Regions from separate parts of the Lysinibacillus sp. NPDC056185 genome, predicted to be linked through region 1. Evidence: riboswitches for the same ligand, from Rfam matches in the RefSeq annotation. Region 1 holds a riboswitch; each other region holds the start of a gene.

The links. Region 1 has a riboswitch for S-adenosylmethionine ahead of ACMZ42_RS07005 (MetQ/NlpA family ABC transporter substrate-binding protein). Riboswitches for the same ligand answer to the same signal wherever they lie in the genome.
Region 2: it holds a riboswitch for S-adenosylmethionine, as region 1 does, so the genes downstream of both, ACMZ42_RS22150 (O-acetylhomoserine aminocarboxypropyltransferase/cysteine synthase family protein) here and ACMZ42_RS07005 (MetQ/NlpA family ABC transporter substrate-binding protein) in region 1, are expected to answer to the same signal.
Region 3: it holds a riboswitch for S-adenosylmethionine, as region 1 does, so the genes downstream of both, ACMZ42_RS19530 (Na+/H+ antiporter NhaC family protein) here and ACMZ42_RS07005 (MetQ/NlpA family ABC transporter substrate-binding protein) in region 1, are expected to answer to the same signal.
Region 4: it holds a riboswitch for S-adenosylmethionine, as region 1 does, so the genes downstream of both, ACMZ42_RS23375 (bifunctional homocysteine S-methyltransferase/methylenetetrahydrofolate reductase) here and ACMZ42_RS07005 (MetQ/NlpA family ABC transporter substrate-binding protein) in region 1, are expected to answer to the same signal.

The regions. Positions count from the first base shown of each region.
Region 1 is NZ_JBLLLQ010000005.1:68,527-71,648, forward strand. Features, by position in the region: gene ACMZ42_RS07000 (methionine ABC transporter ATP-binding protein) at 1-962, opposite strand, end outside; gene ACMZ42_RS07005 (MetQ/NlpA family ABC transporter substrate-binding protein) at 1,068-1,901, opposite strand; SAM riboswitch class I at 1,992-2,096, opposite strand; gene ACMZ42_RS07010 (pyridoxal phosphate-dependent aminotransferase) at 2,284-3,122, opposite strand, start outside.
Region 2 is NZ_JBLLLQ010000031.1:4,681-7,802, reverse strand. Features, by position in the region: gene ACMZ42_RS22150 (O-acetylhomoserine aminocarboxypropyltransferase/cysteine synthase family protein) at 166-1,467, opposite strand; SAM riboswitch class I at 1,585-1,698, opposite strand; gene ACMZ42_RS22145 (glycerol-3-phosphate acyltransferase) at 1,957-2,589, shown strand; gene ACMZ42_RS22140 (DASS family sodium-coupled anion symporter) at 2,776-3,122, shown strand, end outside.
Region 3 is NZ_JBLLLQ010000023.1:59,253-62,374, reverse strand. Features, by position in the region: gene crcB (fluoride efflux transporter CrcB) at 161-523, shown strand; gene crcB (fluoride efflux transporter CrcB) at 520-849, shown strand; gene ACMZ42_RS19535 (hypothetical protein) at 880-1,227, shown strand; SAM riboswitch class I at 1,467-1,574, shown strand; gene ACMZ42_RS19530 (Na+/H+ antiporter NhaC family protein) at 1,683-2,963, shown strand.
Region 4 is NZ_JBLLLQ010000036.1:31,051-34,172, reverse strand. Features, by position in the region: gene ACMZ42_RS23380 (protoporphyrinogen oxidase) at 1-911, shown strand, start outside; SAM riboswitch class I at 1,037-1,135, shown strand; gene ACMZ42_RS23375 (bifunctional homocysteine S-methyltransferase/methylenetetrahydrofolate reductase) at 1,228-3,075, shown strand; gene metH (methionine synthase) at 3,068-3,122, shown strand, end outside.

The sequences.
Region 1 (3,122 bases):
GCTTTTTCTACGATATGTGCTTCACCGTGTAGATGCACGACAATATTACCGACAATGCCGTTTTTTAATTCAATGATATTGGCGGTTAAAATATTCGGTTGAACATCATAAACTTTACTCACTTCTGCTAGTAATGGTTTCCCTGTACTTTCACCAAGGAATGTTAAACGAATAACGCTTCCTGAAACATTTAATTGCTCGATAAGGGAAGGGGATAAATTACGTTGAGAAATGGTATTTAAAAACTTTCGTGTCGTTGGATGCTGAGGCTTTGAAAATAGGTCTATAGCAGAGCCGTATTCCACAACCGCCCCTGATTCAAGAACAGATACATCGTCGCAAATTTTTTGAATAACATTCATTTCATGTGTAATGAGTAAAATAGTGATGCCTAGCTCGCGATTAATTTTCAAGAGAAGCTCAAGAATGGCGTCAGTTGTTTCGGGGTCGAGTGCACTTGTCGCTTCATCACTGAGCAAAATCTCAGGCTCTTGGGCAAGGGCACGTGCAATAGCGACACGTTGCTTTTGACCACCTGAAAGCTGGCTAGGATAGCTATCTAATTTCTCTGTTAGGCCAACAATTTCTGCATATTTTGCAACGCGTTTTTTCACTTCGGAGTCGTTATAGCCTAGAAGCTTTAATGGTACCGAGATATTGTTGTAAACAGTCGCTGTTTTTAAAAGGTTAAAATGCTGGAATATCATCCCGATTTTTTGACGAGTTTTGCGAAGGTCGTTTAGAGAAAGGGAAGTAATATCTACATGATCGATTAATACCTTTCCTGTTGTTGGACGTTCTAATAAATTGACACAGCGAATAAGGGTACTTTTTCCTGCACCACTGTAGCCAATAACCCCATGAATTTCACCTTTTTTGACATGCAAGTTAATACCATCTACTGCTTTGACGATACCATTTTTAGTTTTAAATTCTTTTGTTATATTTTCTAGTTGAATCATACGGTGATATCTCCTTTCTTAGTCCTTCTATAAATCAAGAATCTGCTAGCTTTCCTGTAGGAGTCCCGCAGATTCTTGATTTTATGAATGGTCCTTAATCGTCACTTACCAGCTTGGAATTACAGAGCCTTGGAATTCTTCTTCAATAAAATTGCGTACCTCATCAGATTGATAAGCTTCAACAAATTTTTTGATCGTTGGGTCATCTTTGTTTTCGGCACGTACTACAATGTAATTCACATATGGAGAGTCCGTAGATTCTAAAAGAATGGAGTCTTTTTTAGGATTAATGCCAGCATCAAGAGCGAAGTTTGTATTAATAGCTGCTACATCTACTTCACTAAGCTGTTTTGGAATTTGTGCAGCCTCTAATTCAATGAATTTCAAATTCTTTTTGTTTTCTTCCACATCGCGAATAGATGCTGTTAAGTCTGCACCGTCTTTTAATTTAATATAGCCTGCCTCTTGAAGGACAAATAGAGCACGAGCCCCGTTTGTTGGATCATTTGGCAATCCGAACGTTGCACCATCAGGAACGTCATCAAATGATTTATATTTCTCAGAGTATATGCCTAGAGGATTTAAAATTGTTTTTCCAACTGGCACTAAATCTGTATTGTGATCTTTGTTAAATGTCTCGAGGAATGGCTTGTGTTGATAACTGTTTACATCAAGATCGCCCTCTGCTAACGATGTATTTGGTAAAACATAATCAGAGAAAGATTTTACTTCTACCTCTAAGCCATTTTCTTTGGCAACTTTTGCTACAACCTCAGCAATTTGTTCGTGTGGACCAGAAGTTACACCTACTACAATTTTATTTTCATTAATAGCCTTATTTTGACTATCCTTACTATTTTCTTTAGTACCACAGCCTACTAATGCTGCTACTAATGTGAGACTTGCTAAACCTAATAAAATTTTATTTTTCTTTTTCATGAAACATACCTCCAAAGTTTTTTTATCGGTTTTTGAAAATAAAAAAAACTCTCTTAAAAAAATTAAGAGAGGCTCATAAAAAAGTGTCCTCTCTTATCTTTCAAACGATGATCGTTTGCAGGATTTAGCACCTTCCTTAAAAAAGGAGGTTGCCGAGCTTCATAGGGCCAGTCCCTCAGCTACTCTTGATAAGAGATTTATAATATTTTTTTGTAAATCCGATAGAACTAATATAAATTATAGGATATAGTAAGTCAATTGAATTTTTAAAATTTTTTATTTTGTTATAATATTTAGTTGCGAAAGAATCCGCAAGAAAGAGACAAAACTGTTCCCATAGCAAGTTTGAGCTAATGGAACAGTTTTTCGGGTAGAGTCTACTTCATGAGTTAAATAAGTTTAATTTTTCAATTCTACTGATCGCTTCACGTAAGCGGTCTTCGCTAACAAGTAAGCCAACCCGGACATAGCCTTCACCATATTGACCGAAGCCATTGCCTGCAGCTACTGCGATATCAGCTTTGTCGAGCAATAAATCGGCAAATTGTTCACTCGTAAAACCTAATGGAACAGGGAGCCATGCAAAGAAAGAGCCTCTCGGTGCTGTTACTTGCCAACCAATTCGCTGAGCTTCTTCGATCAGTACGTTTCGTCGACGCTCATAAGTCGCACTTAGCTTATCCGCGCAACTCTGGGAAGCAGTAAGTGCAACTGCCGCGGCTTGTTGCACGGCAGGGAATTGACTACAAAATAGATGATCTTGAATAAGGTTAATGGCTGCAACAATATCAGGGTTACCAACTGCAAAACCAATGCGCCAGCCTGCCATATTATACGTTTTGGATAATGTATACATTTCGATACCGACATCTTTTGCACCGTCAGCTTGCAGGAAGCTGATAGGTTTATTGCCGTCAAATCCAATCGCCCCGTAGGCAAAATCATGTGCTACGATAATATTGTGCTCTTTTGCAAAGCGTACTGTTTCCTCGAAAAATTCAAGTGTTGCAGTACCGCCAGTTGGGTTATTCGGGTAATTCAAGTAAAGCATCTTCGCCTTTTCTTTTACTGCATCGGATAAAGCATTATAATCAGGCAGAAAATGATTTTCTGCAAAAAGAGGCATAACTTCAAAATTAACATCACCTAATACGACACCTGATAAGTAATCTGGATATCCAGGATCGGGTAATAGCATAGTATCACCGGGGTTTAAAACGG
Region 2 (3,122 bases), on a different contig from region 1:
TCAACAATACTTATAAAATTACTTGGTATTAATTTTAAACCATTTCATTACTCTCACCAAATGAGGCGAGCGGATGATGTAGCAACGTTTGACGCATTACCAAATGAGGCCTATCGAATGAGAAAATACGTAAACGCTACAACATTAGCCAATGTATTTTATTTATTAAGCTTCTACTTCTTGTTGTGAAGCTGTTACTTGTTCAATAGCTTGTTCTAAATCTGCAATGATGTCCTCTACTGCCTCTAAACCGATTGATAAGCGAATGAGCGACTCGGTTACGCCAGTTTGGATTAGCTCTTCAGCAGATAGTTGCTGATGTGTAGTAGATGCTGGATGAATAATTAATGATTTAGCATCCCCTACATTTGCTACGTGTGAGAATAATTTCACACTATCGATTAACTTACGCCCTGCTTCACGTCCACCTTTAATGCCAAATGTAAGTACAGAACCGAAGCCATTTCTTAAATATTTTTTAGCTAAATTATGGGTAGGGAAATCTTCTAAGCCGTTGTAATTTACATATTCCACAGATGGGTGGTTTCGTAAATATTCAGCTACTGCTAATGCATTTTCATTGTGTTTAGGAATACGCAAATGAAGCGTTTCTAAACCTTGTAATAAATTAAATGCCGCATCAGCACTTAATGTTGGTCCAAAGTCACGTAGCAGTTGCACACGCAGTTTTGTGGCGAATGCTGCATCAGCTGTGTCAATACCATAACGCAAACCGTGATAAGAAGCATCTGGCTCAGTAAAGCCTGGGAAACGTCCACGAGTCCAATCGAACTTCCCTGCATCTACTACAACGCCACCTAAAGTTGTTCCATGACCACCAATCCATTTCGTTGCAGAATGAACAACGATATCTGCACCGTAGTCAATTGGTGTAGAGCCATATGGTGAAGCAAATGTGCTATCAATAATTAATGGTAAGCCGTTTTCATGTGCTATATTTGCTACTGCTTCAATATCTAGTACCTTTAAACTTGGGTTACCGTAAACTTCAGCGAACACGGCCTTTGTTTTATCAGTAATAGCAGCTTTGAAATTTTCTGGATTTGTTTCATCTACAAAAATCGTTTTAATACCGTAGTTTGGTAGTGTGTTAGCGAATAAATTATAAGTACCTCCGTATAAAGAGCTACCTGCAACAATTTCATCGCCTGCCCCTGCAAGATTTAAAATGGAAAACGCGATTGCTGCTGCACCAGATGAAAGTGCTACTGCTGCTGTACCGCCTTCTAATAAAGCGACGCGTTTTTCAAAAACATCTACAGTTGGGTTTGTAATACGAGTGTAAATATTACCAGCTTCCTCTAAGGCAAAAAGACGTTGCGCATGAGCAGTGTCTTTAAAAACGAAAGCCGTTGAGCGATATACGGGTACTGTACGAGATCCTGTTACCGGGTCTGGCTCTTGGCCACCGTGTAACAGCAATGTTTCTGGTTTAAATTTTGTCATTGTATACCTCCAAATGGTTATTTTTTTACGATGGTACCGGAGATGAGGAGGATTTTTTCAGTAGAAAACAAAAACCCTCTTCAGCTAAGAAGAGGGTTGCGGTTGCAAGTTTTCCTCCCCTTATCTGCCAGATCCAAGTAAGAATCTGTAGGAATTAGCACCTTAGCAAGTTCGTCACTTACTGGTTGCCGGGCATCATAGGGCCTATCCCTCCGCCGCTCTTGATAAGAGTATGAGATTCAATTTCCATCGTTGTTACAAAGTATAAACATAGACTTTTTCTCTGTCAATACTAAAATTTTATTTTTTCCGAAACTTCTGTCTGCTTCTTTACGTAATCCAAACACATACACTATTTTAGATATTTATTGTTTTGGTCACCAAAGCATGGACTGATTTCCGTTTCAGCTGGGCGTTTCCTAGGGGCTTCGGGCTAACACAATGTTAGAACTTTTGTGATGAACCCATTATTTGGAAAGGAGAATTTTTATGATAAAAGCCGTTATTATTTTTCTTCTTGTTGGTTATTTGATTGGCTGTATTCACGGCTCTAAAGTTGCTCAGTTTTTATCAGGGGTAGATTTAAAAATGGCCGGTCATGGCAATGCAGGTGCCTCTAATGCAACACTTTCCCTTGGCTGGAAATACGGCATATTAGTTGCACTGATCGATATCGGTAAAGGCGTTGCAGCTATAATCGGTGCACATGTTTATTTAGCAGATATAACACAATTAACAGAAGTACAAGTTTGGCTCTTCATCTATATCGTAGCTTCCGGTGTCATTCTAGGTCATAATTTCCCATTTTATATGGGCTTCAATGGCGGTAAAGGAACTGCTTCAATCATAGGAATATTACTTGCGATTGATTGGAAAATTGGCTTGTTTGCACTCATTTTATTTGTTATTTTATCTTTCGTGACGAACTATTTAATTGTCGGTGTACTTGAATTTTATCTCGTTTTTTGTACAGCCACTTATTTATGGATTCCTGGAGTTGGCCCAACGATTTTAGCCCTATTACTTTTTGGTATAGCCATCATTTTGCATATCGAAAATATTAAGCGATTGATGCTAGGAACTGAGCCTAAAGTAACTTCAGCATTCAAAAAGAAAAAATAAAATCTTTTGGATATTTTTGTCTTTTCTTTGACCGTATATTTTCTCGCAACTGCCCATTATCGCTATAAATAGAGGGTATTTCACATACTAGTTTTTTTACAATAATTAGACAAATTAACTTTCTTAATAAAGCATTTTACTAGCCGATGTGAAAATTACAGTCATGTTTAAGAAAGGATGAAAAGTATGTCTACTTCTGAACAAGCAAAACAGAAACGTAATTTGAAACCACTCTGGATTGGATTAGCCTTCGCTTCATTAATCATCATTACTTTTTTACCTAACAACGGCGATTTACCTGTAGCCGGACAACGAGCTTTGGCTATTTTAGCTTTCGCGGTCATCCTATGGGTTACAGAAGCAGTATCCTATCCCGTTAGCTCTGCCATGATTATTGCTCTCGTTACAATCTTACTAGGGCTAGCTCCGTCAATGGAAGATCCAACGAGAGCGTTAGGAACATCGGATGCATTAAAGTTAGCATTAAGCGGATTTAGTAATTCTGCAGTTGCACTAGTAGCCGCAGCTCTTTT
Region 3 (3,122 bases), on a different contig from region 1:
TTATCGGAACAATTTCAAGGTTTATCGCCCTAATTTTTAAATTTATCGCCTAACTTTTTTAATTTATCACCCAACTTTAATTTAACGCCTAACTATTATCTAAAATGGGTATCTCATGATACACTTTTTAATATAGACATTTTAATAAGGAGTCTTTACTTTGAAATCATTTTTAGCTGTTGGAATCGGCGGATTTTTGGGTGCCATCTGTCGATATAGCCTTGGTCTAGTACTTTCAAATAACGGTGGTTTTCCATTTGCGACACTTTGTATGAACTTAATTGGCTGCTTTTGTTTAGCATGGCTATTTACAACGTTTACAAAGCGAACACCTGTTATTATAGGAATTGGTACTGGCTTTTTTGGTGCTTTTACAACCTTTTCAACATTTTCTTTAGAAACGCTATTACTTTTGCAGGATAGTAAATGGCTACAAGCCGTTCTTTATATTTTTGTAAGTGTTTTTGGCGGTTTAGCTTGTGCATGGCTAGGATTTAAACTAGCAAAGGGGCGCTTCGTATGATAATGATTGGTATCGGTGGATTTTTGGGTGCACTAACAAGATTTTATCTAGGAAAATTGATTGTCCATACATACCCATGGGCAACATTTTTTATTAATATAACGGGTTCTTTTGCACTTGGCTTTCTATTTGCATTACATCCAAGTGATTGGATTTGGCAGTTTATAGGGCTTGGTTTTTTAGGAGCATATACGACCTTTTCAACATTTGGTTTTGAATGTTTGCAACTCTTAGAGCAGAAAAAATGGAGGCAAGCGATTATTTATATATGCACTACAGTTTTATTCGGTTTACTTTTCGCGGCACTTGGCTTTGTCCTTGTGTAGCAGCATTTTTGAAATACTAGAGGTGATTTTTTGACACAGCCGTCCATTGAACAATTACAAGCGCTCGAAGCTGAAATTGAACAAACATTATATACTTTAATCGACTTAGAACTAGAAGAAAACTTTCCAGAAATGAATACTCGCTTTGCACAATTACTTGCAAAGGTTCAGGCTGCTCAGTTAATTGATTATAAACTTGACGTCCTCGTAGATCCTCAAGGATTGGCAACAGAAACATGCACTCTACTACAAAGTTTAATAGAAGCAAAGGCTAGACCACAAAAAAGACAACGCCTCCTAACACATCGTATGATTTTAAAAATATGGCTACGTAAAAATCAACGCTTTATGACGGAATTTTTACCACAAATGTTTTAGGTGAGGCGCCCCTCCAATTCTAAGGGCGCCTCCTTTTTCCCCCTTTCAGTTGTTAAATCAAGTTGTGCTGCGTAAAAACAGCGACACCAAAAATTCACGCTTTCCTATCCTCTAAACCTCTTATTTGTTCAATTTCCTTAATTAATATAGCTTTTAAACCAAGCTTGATTAAAAATATGTTGCAAAAATCGACTTTTTATTATAATATTTATTATTGTGAAAAAAAATAATATATTTGCTTCTTATCAAGAGAGATGGAGGGACTGGCCCGATGAAATCTCGGCAGCGGAACTTATGATTTAAGTTACTGTGCCAAATCCAGCAGGCAAAGGCTTGATAGATAAGAGGAGTGTTTTATAGATATAAGGCCTCTTCTTGTTGTTACAAGAAGAGGCCTTTTTATCGTAAAAAGAATGGACAAAAGACGTGTCCAATTTTATTTTTTGGAGGTAGACATGAAGAAAGAGAATCCATGGGCGCTGATCCCATTTGTTGTTTTTTTAATTTTATTTATTGGTTCAGGGGTTATTACAGGTGATTTTTACGCCTTCCCTGTCATTGTAGCCATTTCTATTTCAGGCGCTGTGGCTTTGGCAATGAATCGAAAAGAATCGTTTGCGCAAAAGGTTGATATTTTTTGCAAAGGCGCAGGAAACTTAAATGTCATGCTGATGGTCATTATTTTTCTCTTGGCTGGTGCCTTTTCAGCGGTAGCAAAAGGCATGGGGGCAGTGGACTCCACTGTAAACTTTGCTTTATCGGTCGTTCCGCCAAACTTACTTGTCGTAGGCTTGTTCATCATCGCCTGCTTTATCTCCCTATCAATGGGTACATCGGTGGGAACGATTGTTGCACTGGCTCCAATTGGAGTTGGGATAAGCGAGCATATCGACCTTTCCATGGCTTTAGTAATGGCAGCGATTGTTGGCGGTTCGATGTTTGGCGATAATTTATCTTTTATTTCAGATACAACAATTACTGCCGTTCGTTCACAAGGTGCACAAATGAAGGATAAATTTAAGGTGAATTTTTGGATTGTGTTGCCGGCAGCTATTGTAACGAGCCTTATTTTAGGAGTTATCACAATGGGTGAAACTGCACAAGTGGAGCATTTAAGCTATAGTTGGGTAAAAATTGTTCCCTATGTTTTGGTTATTATTTTAGCGTTAGCTGGAATGAATGTTTTCCTTGTTCTGGCATCTGGGATTGTTCTTGCCGGGGCTGTTGGCTTAGCGGATGGCAGCTATCACTTAATGAGCCTTTTTCAAAAGATCGGCGAAGGAATGTCAGGCATGTATGAAATGGCATTCCTTGCGATATTAATAGCTGGAATGGTGGAGGTTATTAAGTTTAACGGAGGGATTGACTTTCTACTTCACCTTGCAACAAAAAGGATTAAATCGAAAAAAGGTGCTGAATTTGGCATTGCCGGCCTAGTGGGTTTAACAAATTTATCTACGGCCAATAATACGATTGCTATTTTAATTGCTGGTCCACTTGCAAAAAATATTGCTGAACAGTATGAGATTGAGCCGAGAAAATCCGCAAGTATATTAGATATTTTCTCCTGTACGATCCAAGGTCTACTGCCATATGGAGCCCAATTCCTAGCAGCCGCTAGTGTAGCCGGAATATCGCCAGTGAGCATGCTGCAATACTCTTTCTATCCAGTCCTTATAGGAATTTGTGGAACCATTGCTATCCTCATCGGATACCCGAAAGAAAAGAAAGCCTGAGCTACATCACTAAAAAAAATATTGATTTACCATTAAAATAATCCAATTGTTTTGAAAGAAATAATCAAAACGATTGGATTTTTCAATTTGAGGCTATTCATTTTTTGTGATAGAGATAATACTTAAAAGTTATAATTACACTTTCTCATTAGTTATTTC
Region 4 (3,122 bases), on a different contig from region 1:
TTGTTCAAAACCAAATAGCGCCGGTACTTGCAGGTGTATATTCTGGAGATTTAAATCAACTTTCAATTGCTTCGACTTTACCGTATTTAATCGATTACAAAAACGATTACGGTAGTATTATTAAAGGTTTTGATGCAAACAGGAAACAATTTGTGAAAGCCTCCAACAAAAAATTTATTTCATTTAAAAATGGTTTATCGTCACTAATTGATCGACTTGAAGAAACATTAACGGATGTAGAAATTATAAAAGGAATTGCCACTACTAGTGTTAAAAAGCAGGAGAATCTATACTCTGTTACGTTAGCAAACGGTAAAATGATTGAAGCAAATCATGTTGTATTGGCACTGCCAAATGAAGCGGTACAAAGCTTATTACAGGATGAATCGTTGAACGGCTATTTTGAACAATTTAATACTGCATCCGCCATTACGATTTATTTAGGATTTGATGTTCCCGATAATAGATTGCCAGCAGATGGAACAGGCTATATTGTGTCACATAATTCGGATGTTATTTGTAATGCAGCAACGTGGACAAGCCGCAAGTGGAAACATACCTCTGCAGAAGGGAAATTACTTGTACGACTTTTTTATAAGAGCATTAACCCTAAGTATGAGAGATTGCGTATGATGACAGATGAAGAGTTAGCAGCAGTTGCTCTTGAGGATGTAAGAAAAAGCTTGGGGATTGAGGAAAAACCAACTGTTGTTGACGTGACAAAATGGATCGACCAGATGCCGAAGTACGACTTGGCACATCGTGAAGCGTTGCAAGGTCTCTTACAAGAGCTCGAGAAAAACTATCCAAATTTATCAATAGCGGGATGCTCATATTTTGGAGTAGGCATAGGTGCATGTATTCAAAACGGTAAAAAAATTGGTGAAGAACTTGTAGAAAAACTATCGTAATTGTTTGATATAAATCAAAATATTATAAATTTCGTAAAAATTATCCTTTGTTCAGTGAAATAGTCTTGACTCAATCGTTCGTAAACGATATGATTCTTTTAATTATTTAAAAAATTCATACTAAATTCTTATCAAGAGAAGCAGAGGGACTGGCCCTATGAAGCTTCAGCAACCAACTTAATGTCAGGTGCTAAATCCAGAAGACCGTGTGTCGAAGATGAGAAGGAAAACAATTACGAAATGACGTAAAAGCCTTCTTTTTTTATGAAAGAAGGCTTTTTTTTATTTTAAAGATTAGGGAAGAGAGGTTAGTTTTATGGAATTGCTTGAAAGGTTAAAAACGCATGTTCTAACAGCAGATGGTGCAATTGGTACAGTTTTATACGGCTACGGCTTGGAGTACTGTCATGAGGAAATGAATGTACAGAGACCTGAATTAATTGAAAAGATTCATAGAGAATATATTGCAGCTGGTGCTGATATTATTCAGACGAATACTTACGGAGCTAATGCCATAAAATTAGCCCGCTATGGGTTAGAATCTCGTGTACAACAGTTTAATGAAGCTGCTATAACGATTGCAAAACGAGCAGCGGCAGATGGTGGACAATTTGTTTTAGGTACTATTGGGGGAATCCGTGGTATTCGTAAAAGTGACGCAACGTTAGAGGAAATTTTAGCAACCGTTGATGAGCAGGCAACAGTTTTACTGGCAGGAAATCCAGATGGTCTTTTACTTGAAACTTATTATGATTTTGAAGAGCTAACGGCGACTTTAACAATGCTACGATCTAAAACGAAATTACCGATTATCGCTCAAGTTTCTATGCACGAACCCGGAATATTACAAAATGGAATGAGCTTAAATAATGCCTTACATAAACTTGAAGCGTTAGGTGCTGATATCGTAGGTGTCAACTGTCGCTTAGGCCCTCACCATACTATACAAGCATTTGAAGGAGTAGAGCTTCCTGAGAAGGCATTTATGTCAGCGTATCCGAACGCCTCTCTTCTTGATTTGGAGGATGGGCGTGTCGTTTATGAGTCGGAGGCAGATTATTTTGGTCGAGCAGCTGTAGAGCTTCGTGATCAGGGGGTACGTTTAATTGGTGGTTGTTGTGGAACGACACCAAAGCATATTGCTGCAGTGAAAAAGTACTTAGAGGAGCTATCTCCGGTTGAGGAAAAGTATGCAAAGCCGGAAAAAGTAGAGATTGTCCGTGAGGCAGAGCCAGCAAATTATGAGCCATTACATGAAAAAGTAAAACGTGAACGCTCGGTTATTGTGGAATTAGATACACCAAGACATTTAGAAATTGAAGGCTTTATTGAAGGTGCAAAAAAAATATATGAGGCGGGCGCAGATGTAGTCATGATGGCCGATAACTCTCTTGCTTCTCCAAGGATTAGTAATGTCGCAATGGGAGCCTTACTGAAAGAAACACACGGGGTACGCCCGTTAACCCATATAACATGCCGAGATCGTAATTTAATTGGTCTTCAATCACATTTAATGGGATTAAATGCACTAGGGATTCATGATATTTTAGCAGTTACTGGAGATCCGACAAAGGTAGGCGATTTCCCAGGAGCAACTAGCGTTTATGACGTATCTTCAATGGAGCTGATCCAATTAATAAAACAATTAAATGAAGGTGTATCGTTCTCAGGGAAACCGCTTCGAAAAAAGGCAAATTTCTCTGTAGCGGCTGCGTTTAATCCTAATGTACGTGTACTAGATCGCGCTGTCTCTCGATTAGAAAAGAAAATTGAACATGGGGCAGATTATTTTATTTCACAGCCTGTTTATACAAAGGAAAAAATCGTGGAAATTTACGAGGCGACAAAGCATTTAGAAACACCAATTTATATAGGCATTATGCCAGTAACGAGCTATAAAAGTGCGGAGTTCTTACATCATGAAGTGCCAGGCATCAAACTATCTGATGATGCATTAGCACGTATGAGGGCTTGTGGCGATGATAAGGAACGCGCAACACTAGAAGGAATTGCAATTGCTAAAGAATTAGTAGAAGTAGCAGCGGAATATTTCAATGGTATTTACCTCATCACACCATTTTTACGCTATGATATGACGCTAGAATTAATGAAATTTATTGAGCAATTGGATGAACAGAAAAAAGGGGTAAGTATAAATGGCTAAGCACATGATTGAAGAGCAACTAGAGAAACGAATATTAATTCTTGATG